DNA from 2 places in the Streptomyces sp. NPDC055103 genome. Region 2 is predicted to be linked to the other one. Evidence: riboswitches for the same ligand, from Rfam matches in the RefSeq annotation. Region 2 holds a riboswitch; the other holds the start of a gene.
The links. A riboswitch is a leader RNA that binds a small molecule or an ion and turns the genes downstream of it on or off. The one in region 2 is predicted to bind cyclic di-AMP.
Positions count from the first base shown of each region.

Region 1 (7,705 bases), on a different contig from region 2:
GGCTGCGCCATGCGGACCATGGCGTCGTAGATCGACGCGTCGCCGTGGGGGTGGAGCTTGCCCATCACCTCGCCGACGACGCGGGCGCACTTGACGAACCCGCGGTCGGGTCGGAGCCCCATCTCGCCCATCTGGTAGACGATGCGGCGCTGGACGGGCTTCATGCCGTCTCGGGCGTCGGGGAGAGCGCGCGAGTAGATCACCGAGTACGCGTACTCGAGGAAGGAGCCCTGCATCTCGTCGACGACGTCGATGTCGAGGATCCTCTCCTCGTACGCGTCGTCCGGCGGCGGTGTCTTCGTGCTGCGGCGGGCCATCGCGGCTGCGGCTCCTTCACCAACAAGGTTGATCTGACGCGGACCATTGTGGACCGTGCCACCGACAACGCCGACCGCGACCCGGAAGAGGGACATCTGGAAGGGGCGGGAACTTCGCGAGGTGTCGACGCGCTTGCATACAGTGGCAGGACTTTTTCACATCGCGATCGAAGGGACGTACATGCCCATGGGTCACACGGCCACGGCCGAGGCCGGCTCCGGCGGCCTGACAGCGACCGAGCACCGGTTGGCGAACGGCCTGCGCGTGGTGCTCTCGGAGGACCACCTGACCCCGGTCGCAGCGGTCTGCCTCTGGTACGACGTCGGTTCGCGCCACGAGGTCGAGGGCCGCACGGGTCTCGCCCACCTCTTCGAGCACCTGATGTTCCAGGGCTCGAAGCAGGTCCACGGCAACGGGCACTTCGAGCTGGTGCAGGGCGCCGGCGGCTCGCTCAACGGCACGACGAGCTTCGAGCGCACCAACTACTTCGAGACCATGCCCACCCACCAGCTGGAGCTCGCGCTCTGGCTGGAGGCCGACCGCATGGGCTCGCTGCTCGCGGCCCTGGACGACGAGTCCATGGAGAACCAGCGCGACGTCGTCAAGAACGAGCGCCGCCAGCGGTACGACAACGTGCCGTACGGCACGGCCTTCGAGAAGCTGACCGCGCTGGCCTACCCGGAGGGCCACCCGTACCACCACACGCCGATCGGCTCCATGGCGGACCTGGACGCGGCGACGCTGGAGGACGCGCGGAACTTCTTCCGCACGTACTACGCGCCGAACAACGCGGTGCTGTCGGTCGTCGGCGACATCGACCCGGAGCAGACCCTCGCCTGGGTCGAGAAGTACTTCGGCTCGATCCCCTCCCACGACGGCAAGCGGCCCCCGCGCGACGGCTCGCTGCCCGACGTCATGGGCGGGGAGCAGCGTGTGGTCGTCGTCGAGGAGGTTCCGGCCCGCGCGCTGATGGCCGCCTACCGGCTGCCGCACGACGGCACGCGCGAGTGCGACGCCGCCGACCTGGCGCTGACGGTCCTCGGCGGCGGCGAGTCCTCCCGTCTGCACAACCGTCTGGTCCGCCGCGACCGGACGGCCGTCGCCGCCGGTTTCGGCCTGCTGCGGCTCGCCGGTGCCCCCTCGCTGGGCTGGCTGGACGTCAAGACCTCCGGTGGCGTCGAGGTCCCGCAGATCGAGGCGGCCGTCGACGAGGAGCTCGCCCGCTTCGCCGCCGAGGGCCCCACGCCCGAGGAGATGGAGCGCGCGCAGGCCCAGTTGGAGCGCGAGTGGCTCGACCGGCTCGGCACCGTCGCGGGCCGCGCGGACGAACTGTGCCGGTTCGCGGTGCTGTTCGGCGACCCGCAGCTCGCCCTCACGGCCGTCGACCGGGTCCTCGACATCACCGCCGAGGAGGTGCAGGCGGCCGCCAAGGCCCGACTGCGCCCCGACAACCGCGCGGTGCTCGTCTACGAGCCGGTGGCCACCGAACAGAGCGAGAGCGACAGCGACGAGGAAGAGGGAGCGGACCAGTGACCGACGCTGCCGTGTCTTTGACGAGCATGGACTTCCACCCGCGGCCCGAGCCGGGCATCGCCAGGCCCTGGGCTTTCCCGGCCCCGGAGCGAGGCTCCCTGGCCAACGGCCTGACCGTGCTCACCAGCCACCGCCCCGGCCAGCAGGTCGTGGCCGTGGAGATCTTCCTGCCGGCCCCGCTGGACGCCGAGCCGGCCGGTCTCGACGGCGTCGCCACGATCATGGCCCGCGCGCTCTCCGAGGGCACGGACCAGCGTGGTGCCGAGGAGTTCGCGGCCGAGCTGGAGCGCTGCGGCGCCACGCTCGACGCGCACGCGGACCACCCGGGCGTACGGGTCTCCCTTGAGGTGCCCGTCTCCCGGCTGCCCAAGGCGCTCGGGCTGCTCTCCGAGGCGCTGATCGCCCCGGCCTTCCTGGACACCGAGATCGAGCGCCTCGTGCGCAACCGCCTCGACGAGATCCCGCACGAGACGGCCAACCCGTCCCGCCGCGCCGCGAAGCAGCTCTCCAAGGAGCTCTTCCCGGCCGAGTCGCGCATGTCCCGGCCGCGCCAGGGCACGGAGGAGACGGTCGCCGCGATCGACTCCGCCGCCGTCCGCGCCTTCTACGAGGCGCACGTCCGCCCCGGCACGGCCACCGCCGTGGTCGTCGGCGACCTGACGGGTGTCGACCTCGACAAGGTCCTCGCCGAGACGCTGGGCGCCTGGTCCGGCGAGCCGGCCGAGCCGCTGCCGATGCCGCCGATCACCGCGGACGACACCGGACGGGTCGTCATCGTCGACCGTCCCGGCGCCGTCCAGACGCAGTTGCTGATCGGGCGCATCGGTCCGGACCGCCACGACAGCGTCTGGGCGGCCCAGGTCCTCGGCACGTACTCCCTCGGCGGCACGCTGACCTCGCGCCTCGACCGGGTCCTGCGCGAGGAGAAGGGCTACACGTACGGCGTGCGGGCCTTCGGGCAGGTGCTCCGCTCGGACGCCGCGGGGAACGGCGCGTCGATGCTCGCCATCAGCGGCTCGTTCGACACCCCCAACACCGGCCCGGCACTTGACGACCTGTGGAAGGTGCTGCGGACCCTCGCCGCGGAGGGCCTGACCGACGCCGAGCGCGAGACGGCCGTGCAGAACCTCGTGGGTGTGGCGCCGCTCAAGTACGAGACGGCCGCCTCGGTCGCCGGGACGCTCGCCGACCAGGTCGAGCAGCACCTTCCGGACGACTTCCAGGCGCAGTTGTACGCGCGTCTCGCCGAGACGGGCACGGTCGAGGCGACCGCGGCCGTGGTCAACGCCTTCCCCGTGGACCGGCTCGTCACCGTGCTCGTGGGCGACGCGGCGCAGATCGCGGAGCCGGTGCGCGCGCTCGGCATCGGTGAAGTCACCGTCGTGACCGGCTGATCGCACCCGCGGACCCGGCAAGGAAGGCCTCGACGTCACGATTTCGTCGAGGCCTTCCGCTTTGCCCGAATTGAGAGGAATGGGGCGTCTGCCCTGTGGCATGTCTTACAAACAGGCGTGTTTGTTTGGCTATTGAAAGACGATCCGCATAGCGTCGGTGCGGCTGTTCGTCAGTGCACGTGCCGCATTCGCGGCAGCGGACAGTCATCGCCGAGTCCCCGTCAGGCGCGAGCCTGGGGAGCCGGGGACCCACACAGTCCCTGGGGTGAATCGGGCGCCTTCGTCACGCACGGAGGGGCTCGTAGGAGACCTTCCTGCTCCGAACCCGTCAGCTAACCCGGTAGGCGAGAAGGAAGGAAAGGAACAGCCCCTACATGGCGTTCACCCGTGCCACCGGGAAGCATCGTGGGCCGAGCCGGATGGCGCGTCGCAGCGTGGGCATCGCCGGCGTCGCGACACTCGCCACCACCGGCGTCATCGGAACCCTCGCCTCCCCGGCGCTCGCCGCCGACACGGACAACCGCTCCGTCGAGGACACCGGCCTCACGCAGGTGATCACCGAGGACTCCCTCGCGGACCGCGTCAACGCCCAGGTCGCCGCGCAGGAGCAGGAGGCCTTCGAGGCCATCGCCAAGGCGAAGGCCCAGGCCGAGGCTCGCGCCGAGGCGAAGCGCAAGGCCGAGGCCCGCGCCAAGGAGGTCCGTGAGGAGCGTGAGCGCGCCGCCCGCGAGGCCGAGCGCCGCCGCCTCAACTCCTTCCAGCTCCCCGTGGCCGGCTCGTACGTGACCACCGGCTACAAGACCGGCGGCTCCCTCTGGTCCTCCGGCAGCCACTCCGGCATCGACTTCCACGCGTCCTACGGCAGCTCGGTCGTCTCCGTCGGCTCCGGCACCGTCGTCGAGGCCGGCTGGGGCGGCGCGTACGGCAACAACATCGTCATCCGGATGAACGACGGCACGTACACCCAGTACGGGCACCTCTCGTCCATCGGGGTCTACGTGGGCCAGAGCGTCGAGCCGGGCCAGCAGATAGGCGTCTCGGGTTCGAGCGGCAACTCGACCGGCCCGCACCTCCACTTCGAGGCGCGGACGAGCTCCGAGTACGGCTCCGACCTCAACCCCATCTCGTACCTCCGCTCCCGCGGCGTCAGCCTCTGACCCCAGGCGGAAGCCGCTGACGCCACACGGAAGCCCCTGGCGTCACACGCATCGCGTCGCAAAAGCCCCGGCTCGTACTGAGCCGGGGCTTTTCGCTGACCGAAACATATGCGCGGATTCCATGGGGGCATCGGAAATTCCGGCCTGCTGCAATAGAGTCGCAGAGCGGACGCAGAACAGGCGTCGCTCGAATTGTCTCTCGCGGACCAAGGCGGAGGTCGGACATGCGCGTTCCCGCGCAATCGGTATGCACGGCGATCCGGGACGACATCGTCTCCGGCGTCTTCGAGCGGGGCGGGCGACTGACCGAGGAGCAGCTCGCGCGCCGCTACGGGGTCTCCCGTGTCCCGGTCCGCGAGGCCCTGCGCACCCTGGAGTCCGAGGGCTTCGTCGTCACCCGCCGCCACGCAGGCGCCCATGTCGCCGAGCCCACCGAGCAGGAGGCGGCCGATCTGCTCGACATGCGGGCCCTGCTCGAACCCCTGGGCGCCGCCCGCGCCGCACAGCGGCGCACCGAGGCACATCTGAAGGTGCTGCGGGGCCTGGTCAGGCTGGGTCAGGAGCGGGCCAGACGCGGCCAGGGCGAGGACCTGCGCTCGCTCGGCGGCTGGTTCCACGAGACGCTGGCGCAGGCCTCCGGCAGCCCGGCCCTGACGGCGCTGCTCACCCAGCTACGGCACAAGATCGCCTGGATGTACGCGGTCGACCAGCCCGCCCACCCCACCGAGGCCTGGTCCGAGCACGGCGCGATCGTGGACGCCGTCGCGCGCGGCGACGCCGAGCGGGCCAGGGCGCTGACGGCGCTGCATGCGGAGCGCTCGCTGGTGCTGCACCGGCTGAAAAGGCCCGAGCGCGGCCGTGTGAGGGTTTCGCAACATGTCGTCAACACGGCGAGCGTCCGGAATTAACACGTGCACCGTATACAAAGAATAGGAATTCGCTGGAGCTGATGTGCGCTGCCGGAAATACCGGCTCCAGAAAAGCGAAAACCGCGGCCGCCGGAATTCCGGCAGCCGCGGTTTCGTCGTACGGGAAAGGCGGGGTCAGACGGTCTCGGGGAGCTCGTCGAGGCCCTCGGCGACCAGCTTCGCGAGGCGGTCCAGCGCGATCTCGGCGCCCTCGGCCTCCGAGGCGAGGACGATCTCCTCGCCGCCCTGCGCGCCCAGGCCGAGCACCGCGAGCATCGAGGCGGCGTTCACGGGGGTGCCGTCGGACTTGGCGATCGTCACCGGAACGCCGGAAGCCGTGGCGGCACGGACGAAGATGGACGCGGGGCGGGCGTGGAGGCCCTCGGCCCAGCCGACGTTGACGCGGCGCTCAGCCATGGTGTTGCCCTTCAAGTCTCAAGCGGGTTGTCTAGACCAGTCTCTCATGCGGTGCGCGGTGCTCGTGCCGACCTTCGAACCGGATCGGACCGCCCTTCGGCCCTCCCCACCCTGCACGGCGCGCACCCGCGGCGCGACCGGTGCCGGTGGCCCGTACCGGCCGTAGGCTGGCCCCATGCAGAGCGCGTCGGAGCAGTCGGAAGCGGCGGATCGACCGGCATCACCGGCACCGGCCTCCACACCGGAGCACGCCTATCCCGATCACTGGGAGGCCGACGTGGTGCTCCGGGACGGCGGCACCGCGCGCATCAGGCCCATCACCGCCGATGACGCCGACCGGCTGGTCAGCTTCTACGAGCAGGTGTCGGACGAGTCGAAGTACTACCGCTTCTTCGCTCCCTACCCGCGGCTCTCCGCCAAGGACGTCCACCGGTTCACCCATCACGACTTCGTCGACCGGGTGGGTCTCGCCGCGACCGTGGGCGGGGAGTTCATCGCCACCGTCCGCTACGACCGCATCGACGACCGCGGCATGCCCGCCTCCGGTCCGGCCGACGAGGCCGAGGTCGCGTTCCTCGTGCAGGACGCCCACCAGGGGCGCGGCGTCGCCTCCGCCCTCCTCGAACACATCGCGGCGGTCGCGCGCGAGCGGGACATCCGGCGCTTCGCCGCGGAGGTGCTGCCCGCCAACAACAAGATGATCAAGGTCTTCACCGACGCGGGCTACACCCAGAAGCGGAGCTTCGAGGACGGCTCCGTCCGGCTCCACCTCGACCTCGAACCCACCGACCGCTCCCTCGCCGTCCAGCGCGCGCGGGAGCAGCGGGCGGAGGCCCGCTCCGTCCAGCGGCTCCTCACCCCCCGGTCCGTCGCCGTCGTCGGCGCCGGGCGCACCCCCGGCGGGGTCGGGCGGACCGTCCTGCGCAATCTTCTCGGCGCCGGCTTCACCGGCCGCGTCCACGCGGTGAACGCCGCACTCACCGACGGTCCCGCCGAGCTCGACGGCGTCCCCGCCCATCCCTCCGTACAGGCCATCGGCGAACCCGTGGACCTGGCGATCGTCGCCGTCCCCGCCGACCGGGTGCCCGAGGTCGTCGCCGACTGCGGCGAGCACGGAGTACGGGGCCTCGTCGTCCTCTCCGCCGGATACGCGGAGAGCGGCCCGGCCGGCCGGGAGCGGCAGCGCGAGCTCGTACGGCAGGCCCGCTCGTACGGCATGCGGATCATCGGGCCCAACGCCTTCGGGATCATCAACACCTCCGAGGCCGTCCGGCTCAACGCCTCCCTCGCCCCCCACATGCCGGCCGCCGGGCGGATCGGGCTCTTCACACAGTCCGGCGCGATCGGCATCGCGCTCCTCGCCGGGCTCCACCGGCACGGCGCGGGACTCTCCTCCTTCATCTCGGCCGGCAACCGCGCCGACGTCTCCGGCAACGACTTCCTCCAGCACTGGTACGACGACCCGGGCACGGACGTCGTCCTCCTCTATCTGGAGTCGATCGGCAACCCCCGGAAGTTCACACGGCTGGCCCGCCGCACCGCCGCGGTGAAACCGGTCGTGGTCGTCAAGGGCGCCCGGCACAGCGGCAGCGCGCCGCCCGGCCACCGGGTGCCCGTCACCCGCATCCCGCACGCCACGGTCTCCGCGCTGCTGCGCCAGGCCGGGGTGATCCGCGTCGACACCGTCACCGAACTCGTGGACGCCGGACTGCTCCTCGCCGCGCAGCCCCTTCCCGCCGGGCCGAGGGTCGCGATCCTCGGCAACTCCGAGTCGCTCGGACTCCTCACGTACGACGCGTGCCTGACCGAGGGGCTGCGCCCGCTGCGGCCGCTCGACCTGACGACCGCGGCGGGCCCGGCGGACTTCCGGGACGCGCTGGCGGCGGCGCTCGCGGACGAGACGTCCGACGCGGTCGTGGTGACCGCGATCCCGTGGGTGGGGGAGAACGGCGCCACCGAGTCCGGCGACGGAGAGGTC
Region 1 covers NZ_JBSGTX010000005.1:138,756-146,460, reverse strand. The annotation lists gene ACWFR1_RS05645 (DNA gyrase/topoisomerase IV subunit A) at 1-317, opposite strand, end outside; gene ACWFR1_RS05640 (M16 family metallopeptidase) at 505-1,851, shown strand; gene ACWFR1_RS05635 (M16 family metallopeptidase) at 1,878-3,245, shown strand; cyclic di-AMP (ydaO/yuaA leader) riboswitch at 3,444-3,606, shown strand; gene ACWFR1_RS05630 (M23 family metallopeptidase) at 3,620-4,402, shown strand; gene ACWFR1_RS05625 (GntR family transcriptional regulator) at 4,627-5,310, shown strand; gene ACWFR1_RS05620 (HPr family phosphocarrier protein) at 5,446-5,727, opposite strand; gene ACWFR1_RS05615 (GNAT family N-acetyltransferase) at 5,903-7,705, shown strand, end outside.
Region 1: another riboswitch for cyclic di-AMP. It lies ahead of ACWFR1_RS05630 (M23 family metallopeptidase); the one in region 2 lies ahead of ACWFR1_RS35835 (M23 family metallopeptidase).

Region 2 (7,705 bases):
ACAGGCCGCCGCTCCGCGCGCGCGGGCCGCGTGCGCGCCGGGCGGACAGGCCGCCGCTCCGGCGTGCGTACGCCAGTCGGCCCCGTGGAGGTCGCCGCCGGGTGCGGTGGCGGTCACCCTGGGAGGGCGCGGAGGTACGGAACACCGTGCCGGTACGGACCGGGCAGGAGAGCACAGGTGGGGCACCCCCCAGGAGCGGCGGACGGCGGGCGGCGGGGCGGCGAGGGCCGCGGTCCGTACGGCGGTGCCCGGCGCTTCCTCCGTGCGCTGCCGCCGCTCGTCATCGTGGGCGGTGTCGTCTTCGACGTGTCGACGCCGCCCGCGTACACCGCCGCTCCGCTCTTCTCCGCCGCCCCTCTCATCGCGGCGCCCTTCTTCTCGACGCTCACGACCCTGGTGACCGGGATCGCCGCCGTCCTCGCCTCCGTCGGGCTGCACGTCTACAACGGCACCGTGACGGGCATCCCGGCCCTCACCGAGACCCTCACCGTCGTCACCGTCTCCGCGCTCGCGCTCCTCATCAACCGGGTCGTGCGGCGCAGCGGCGAGCGGCTGGCCTCCGCGCGGGTCATCGCGGAGACCGCGCAGAAGGCGGTGCTGCCGACGCCGGCCGAGCGGATCGGCGGGCTGCAGTGCGCGGCCCGTTACGAGGCGGCGCAGGCGGACGCGTTCATCGGCGGCGACCTGTTCGCCGTGCAGGAGACCCCGCACGGGGTGCGGCTCGTCGTCGGGGACGTCCGGGGCAAGGGGATGGACGCCGTCGAGGCCGTCGCCGTGGTGATCGGTGCGTTCCGGGAGGCGGCCGAGCAGGAGCGGAGCCTGGAGGGGGTGGCGCAGCGGTTGGAGCGGGCGCTGGCCCGGGAGGGCACCCGCAGACACGGGCTCGACGCCTTCGAGGGATTCACGACGGCCGTCCTGGCGGAGATCCCGCACGGGCGTGAGGACGGCGGCGGGGTCGTACGGATCGTCAACCGCGGTCATCCGCCACCGCTGTTGCTGTACGTGGACGGAAGCCTGGACGTGCTGGACCCGGCGGAGCCGGCGCTGCCGCTCGGCATGGGCGAGCTGGCGGCGTGGCCGGACCGGGCCGAGGAGTGGCCGTACCCGCCGGGCGCGACGCTGCTGTTCTACACGGACGGCCTCTCGGAGGCGCGCGACGCGCGGGGCGTCTTCTACGACCCGGCGGAACGGCTCGCGGGGCGGATCTTCCCGGGGCCCGAGGAGCTGCTCGACGCGCTGGTGGACGACGTACGGCTGCACACGGGCGGCGGGTCGACGGACGACATGGCGCTGCTCGCGCTGAGCAGGCCGGCGACGGGGCAGCCGGAGAGGCGCCGGACGATGCCGGTGGTGCCGCCGCGCGGCGGTGGTCACCAGGCGTAGTCGGAGGGTGTCACTGCGATAACAATTGACATAACGTCAGATTCTCGGTGTTTGAAGGCCCCTTGCTGAAGGGGGGTCAACTCGGGCGTTTCTCTACCAATTCAATGAACGATCACTGGGAACGGCTTGGAATCGGACCCCCCTGTCTATTAACGTTCGATAACGCAGCGCGGTCGTCCCAGCCGTCGCAAGAGGCGGCACCGTGCGCACGCGCCGAATCCTGAAGAGGAACCGGGGAACCACCAATTGGGGTGAATCGGGCCCTTCGCACCTGTGCGAACGTGCCCGTAGGAGACCTTCCTGCTCCGAACCCGTCAGCTAACCCGGTAGGCGAGAAGGAAGGAAAGGAGCGCGCCTTCGTGGCGTCCAACACTCCCGCACCCGAAGCCCCCTTCGATGCCTTCGGTGGTGGTGCGGGCCCCGCCGCTCCGGACACCGAGTGGAACCCCACCGAGGGAACCCTCCGCGCCGAGACCCGCGGTCGGCACCGGGTCGTCAAGCAGCGCTCCAACTTCGCCCGCTCCTCCACCGTCCTCGGCGTCGGCGTCATCGCGGCTGTCGGCGCGGGCGGCCTCGCCACCGCGCAGGAGAAGCCGCCGGTCGCCATATCGCTCCCCGACCTCCCGGACCTGAACCTCCCCTCGGCCGAGGACCTCCCCGGCGTCGGCGAGTTCTTCGCCGACGACGCGGACGCGCAGCTCCAGGACACCCTCACCGGGACCGGGTCCAACACGAACCCGCTCACCGCCGCCACGTACGTCACCCCGGCCGGCGAGAAGGCGGACGGCACCACCACGGCGGACGACACCGCCCGAACCGGAGCGAACGGCACCGCCCAGGCTGCCCTCACCGCGCAGGCCGGGACGCCCACGACCGCCGACGCGGCCGACGCGGGAGAGATCCTGCGCGCCCGCATCCTCCAGCAGGCCGAGCAGCAGCAGGCCTCCGCCGACGCCGCCGAGAAGCTGGCCGCGGAGAAGCTCGCGGCCGAGAAGGCGGCGGCCGAGGCCGCGGCCAAGGCGGCGGCGGCGGAGAAGGCGGCCGCCGACGCGAAGGCCAAGGCGGAGGCGGAAGCCAAGGCCAAGGCGGAGGCGGAAGCCAAGGCGGAGGCCGAGCGGCAGGCCGCGGCGGCGGAGGCCGAGCGCCTCGCGCAGCTCGCCGCCAGCTACTCGATGCCCCTGTCCTCGTACAGCATCAGCGCCACCTACATGCAGTCCGGCTCGATGTGGTCCTCCGGCTACCACACCGGTCTCGACTTCGCCGCGCCCACGGGCACCCCGCTCAAGGCCGTCCACAGCGGCACCGTCAAGTCGGCCGGCTGGTCCGGCTCGTACGGCTACCGGGTCGTCCTGGAGATGGAGGACGGCACCGAGATCTGGTACGCCCACCTCTCCTCCATGACCGTCAGCGCCGGCCAGACCGTGACGACCGGCGAGACGATCGGCCGCGTGGGCGCCACGGGCAACGTCACCGGCGCCCACCTCCACATGGAGGTCCACACCGCGGGCGGCGACGGCATCGACCCGGCGGCCTGGCTCCGCTCCAAGGGCCTGTCGATCTGACGCACCCATGCCCCACCCGGAATAGTCCCGGCGGCGCGGAGGGTTGACCGACCCGTGACCTCTCTCCGCCCGCTGGGCTCTTCCGAACTGCACGTCTTCCCGCTCGCCCTGGGCGGCAACGTCTTCGGCTGGACCGCCGACGAGGCACAGTCCTTCGCCGTGCTCGACGCCTACGCCGCCGCCGGCGGGAACTTCGTCGACACCGCGGACATGTACTCCGCCTGGGCCGAGGGCAACGAGGGCGGCGAGTCCGAGACCGTCATCGGCCGCTGGCTCGCCTCCCGCGGCAAGCGCGACGACATCGTCGTCGCCACCAAGGTCGGCGCCCACCCCCACTTCAAGGGGCTCTCCGCCACCACCATCAAGGCCGCCGCGGAGGAATCCCTGCGCCGCCTCGGCACCGACCGCATCGACCTGTACTACACGCACTTCGACGACGAGTCGGTCCCGGTCGAGGAGATCGTCACCGCCCTCGACCAGCTCGTGAAGGACGGCAAGGTGCGGGCCGTCGCCGCCTCCAACATCTCCCCTGAGCGGCTGCGCGCCTCCCTCGACTTCGCGGAGGCCGAGGGCCTCGCCCGGTACGTCGCGCTCCAGCCGCACTACAACCTGGTCTCGCGCGACACCTACGAGGGCCCGCTCCTGGAGACCGTCGAGAACGCCGGACTCGCCGCCGTCCCGTACTTCGGGCTCGCCTCCGGCTTCCTCACCGGCAAGTACCGCCCCGGCGCCACCGTCGACAGCGTCCGCGCCTCCGGGGCCGGCGAGCACCTGGACACCGAGCGGGGCAGGGCCGTGCTCTCCGCGCTCGACGCGGTCGCCGAGGCCCACGAGGCCGAACTCGCCACCGTCGCCCTCGCCTGGCTCGCCTCCCGCCCGACGGTCGTCGCGCCCATCGCCTCGGCCCGCACGGTCGAGCAGCTCCCGGCCCTGGTCGCGTCCGCGGACCTGACCCTCACGGAGGCGGAACTGACGCTTCTGACGGAGGCGTCGGCGTTCTGAGGTACGGGCGTTCTGAGGTACGGGCGTTCTGAGGTGCCGGCTCACTCCGCCTAACTCCGGTAGGGGTTGTAGCCGCCGTAGTCCAGATACTGCGGCGGCGCCCACACCCGCCCGGTCGCCCGCGCCGCGTACGTGAGCGCGGGGGAGGCGACGGCCCGGCGCTGCCAGAGGTGGTGCAGGAGCTCCTGCTCCCGGGCGGGGAAGTCGGGGCCCGCGGTGCCGCGCCGGGCCCGGTCCCGGAGGAACGCGAGGGAGGTCGCGAAGGACTCGTACTCGCCGACGGCCCGCGCGGCCGGAGGACCGTACGTCCGGGCGGCGAAGCCGCGGGCCAGCTGGCGGGCGCGCATCGAGGAGAGGGCGAGCGGCTCGGCGGGGGAGAGCCAGCCGGCCGCCGCGTACGCCGGGAGCTCCCCGGATATCGTGCGCAGCTCGCGCTGCCGGCTCCAGACCGCGAGCCAGGTCAGCAGGCCGAAGGCGGGGACCATGAAGCAGCCGTACACCGCGTAGAAGGCCAGGGGGCCGCCGAAGGTGGCGGCGCCGTTCCAGGCGGCGTGCATGCCCATGGCGAGGAGCAGCCCGGCGATCGGCAGCAGGACCCGCCGGATCCGCTTCCCGCGTGGTGCGAGGGCGGCGAAGCCGAAGCCGATGCCGGTGAGCACGGTGAAGAGGGGATGCGCGAAGGGCGACATCACGACCCGGACGAAGAAGGTTCCGGCGGTCACCATGCCGATGCCGGTGGCGCCGAACTCCTGGTCCTCGCCGAAGGCGTTGCCGAGGTAGAGGATGTTCTCGGTGAAGGCGAATCCGGTGGCGGTGAAACCGGCGACGACGACACCGTCGACGAGCCCGCCGAAGTGGCGTCGGCGGAAGAGGAAGAGCAGCAGGATCGCGGCGGCCTTCGCGCTCTCCTCCACGACCGGTGCGACCAGGGTGGCGCCGAGGGTGTCCGCCGAGTCCGGGTCGGCGGTGGCCGTCGCGATCCAGCGGACCGCGAAGGAGTTCGCCAGGATCGCGACGAGCGCGGCGGCGAAGGCGCCCCACGCGAAGGCGAAGAGCAGGTTCTTCCAGGGGCCGGGCTCGACCCGGTCGAGCCAGCGGAACGCGGCCATGAGCAGCGGTACGGGAAGCACCGCGAGGCCCAGGCCGACGAGGAAGCCCTGGGTGCCGGTCTGCTCGCGGACCAGCGCCAGGATGAACAGGGCGCAGAGCGCGAGCAGGGTGATCACGGCGACGACCCGGACCAGCCGGCTGCGCCAGAAGGCGAGGCGGGGCCGGTAGCGCCACTGGGACCGGTCGGCGGCGGCCGGGAAGGCCGGCTCTTCGGTGTCCCGGTGCGGGACGGGGGCGGTCGCGGCTTCGGCGGGGACGGGGTTCGACACGTGAGCGACCCTAACGACCCCCACCGACACCGGGCGAAGGAGTTACGTACTCCCTGTCACTTCCTGTCCTGTCACTTCCTCCGGAAGAGGAGGTCGTGCACGACGTGCCCCTTGTCCAGGCCCTGCCCCTCGAAGCGGGTGACGGGCCGGAAGTCCGGGCGGGGCGAGAAGCCGCCGTCGGCGCGGGTGTTCTCGAAGTCCGGGTGGGCGGAGAGCACCTCCAGCATCTGCTCGGCGTACGACTCCCAGTCGGTGGCGCAGTGCAGCACGCCGCCGGGCCTGAGCCGGGTCGCGAGGAGGCTGAGGAACTCGGGCTGGATCAGCCGCCGCTTGTGGTGGCGGGCCTTGGGCCACGGGTCGGGGAAGTAGACGCGGCAGCCGTCGAGGGAGTCCTTGTCGAGCATCTCGCGGAGCAGGATGATCGCGTCGCCGTTGGCGACCCTGACGTTGGTGAGGCCGTTGCGGTCGGCGAGGCCGAGGAGGTTGCCCTGGCCGGGGGTGTGGACGTCCACGGCGAGGATGCCGGTGCCGGGGTCGGCGGCGGCCATCTGCGCGGTCGCCTCGCCCATGCCGAAGCCGATCTCCAGGACGACCGGGAGCCCGTCGAACATCTCGCCGAGGTCGAGGACCCGCTTGCCGTCGATGTCGAGGCCCCAGTCCGGCCACCGCTTGAGCATGGCCTCGGCCTGCCCGTAGGTGACACGGCTACGTCGCGGCTGGAAACTCCGGATCCGCCGCTCGTGATGAGCCCCGGCGGGATCGGGCAGGGGCCCCTCACCGGGGGCGAACATCCGACTGCCCCGCCGCGCGACGGGCTGGACGGAGTCGGCGACGACAGACTGCGGGCTGTTCTCTGGCTGCTCGGACACAATGTCCGATTCTACGATCGCCACGCCGCTACCGAGGTCCAGGAGGGAGGGCGCTTGCGGGGGCCGGGAGGAGGAAGGCCCTGCCGCCACCTGCGAGGGCGCCTCTGCCCGGGCCCCACGCGGGGCGGGTCCCTGTCGGGCCGCGCGGGGCGGGTCGCCTGCTGAGCCCACGCGGGAGAGGGAGCCTGCCGAGCCCGCCAGGCAGAGGGCGAGGACCCGAGTGCCGTCAGGGGGGGGCTGGGGAGCCTGCCCGGAGTGGGCTGGGCCGCTGGGAAGCGGGCGGGCCTGCCGCGGAGCGGCCGGGCCCCGGGAGGGGCGTTGGCGTCGGCGGCGCGGAGCTGCCGCCTCGGGGGGCCGGGGGCGAAGCCCCGGGTAGAAAAACTCCCCCTCCCTCCCCACCAGCCCCCGGCAGGGTTTCGGGAAGGGGCGGGGTGGGGGGCTTCAACCGGTCGGACCGCAACCGGTCGGACCGCAACCGATCACGCCGCAACCGACCACGCCGCCCCCCGCCTTCCACCCGCGAAGCTACAACCGCGCCAGCGCCCGCCGAGCCACCTCCCGCCCGATCGGCAGGGAAGCCGTCGCCGCAGGCGAGGGCGCGTTCAGCACGTGGACCGTCCGCGCCGCCTCCCGGATCAGGAAGTCGTCGACCAGCGTCCCGTCCCGCTGCACCGCCTGCGCCCGCACCCCGGGCGCCGCGCGCCGCAGGTCGGACTCCTCCACCACCGGCAGCAGCCGCCGTACCGCCTCCGTGAAGGCCCGCTTCGACAGCGAGCGCCGCAGCTCACCCGCCCCGTACCGCCAGTGCTCGCGGGCTATCGCCCACGACCCGGGCCAGGCCAGCGTCGCGGCCAGTTCGCGCGGGCGGACGACGGACCAGCCGTACCCCTCCCGGGCGAGCGCCGGCACCGCGTTCGGTCCGATGTGGACGCCGCCGTCGATGCCCCGCGTCAGATGCACCCCGAGGAACGGGAACGCCGGGTCCGGCACCGGATAGACCAGCCCCCGCACGAGCGAGGGATCCGCCAGCTCGTAGTACTCCCCACGGAAGGGGACGATCCGCATCCCCGGGTCGTCGCCCGCGAGCCGCGCGATCCGGTCGCAGTGCAGCCCCGCGCAGTTCACCAGGACCCGCGCCCGCACGATCCGCCCGTCCGCCGTCCGCACGGCGACACCCCACGGGCGTCGGTCGATGACGGTGACCTCGGCGCCGTACAGGATCCGCGCCCCCGAGGCCTCCGCGAGCCGCCCGGCGACCGCCGTGTAGTCGCAGATGCCGGTCGTGCCGACATGGATCGCGGCCAGCCCCCGCACCCGCGGCTCGTACTCGCTGATCTGCGCCGGGCCGAGCTCCCGCACCGGGATGCCGTTCTCCCTGCCGCGCTGCACGAGCGCGTGCAGCCGGGGAAGCTCGTCGCGCGAGGTGGCGACCACGAGCTTCCCCGTCACCTCGTACGGAATGCCCCACTCCGCGCAGAACTTGACCATTTCGGCCGCGCCCTCGACCGCG
Region 2 covers NZ_JBSGTX010000090.1:3,872-11,576, forward strand. The annotation lists gene ACWFR1_RS35825 (hypothetical protein) at 1-117, opposite strand, end outside; gene ACWFR1_RS35830 (PP2C family protein-serine/threonine phosphatase) at 178-1,383, shown strand; cyclic di-AMP (ydaO/yuaA leader) riboswitch at 1,585-1,731, shown strand; gene ACWFR1_RS35835 (M23 family metallopeptidase) at 1,743-2,945, shown strand; gene ACWFR1_RS35840 (aldo/keto reductase) at 3,000-3,947, shown strand; gene ACWFR1_RS35845 (PrsW family intramembrane metalloprotease) at 3,998-5,326, opposite strand; gene trmB (tRNA (guanosine(46)-N7)-methyltransferase TrmB) at 5,398-6,117, opposite strand; gene lhgO (L-2-hydroxyglutarate oxidase) at 6,721-7,705, opposite strand, start outside.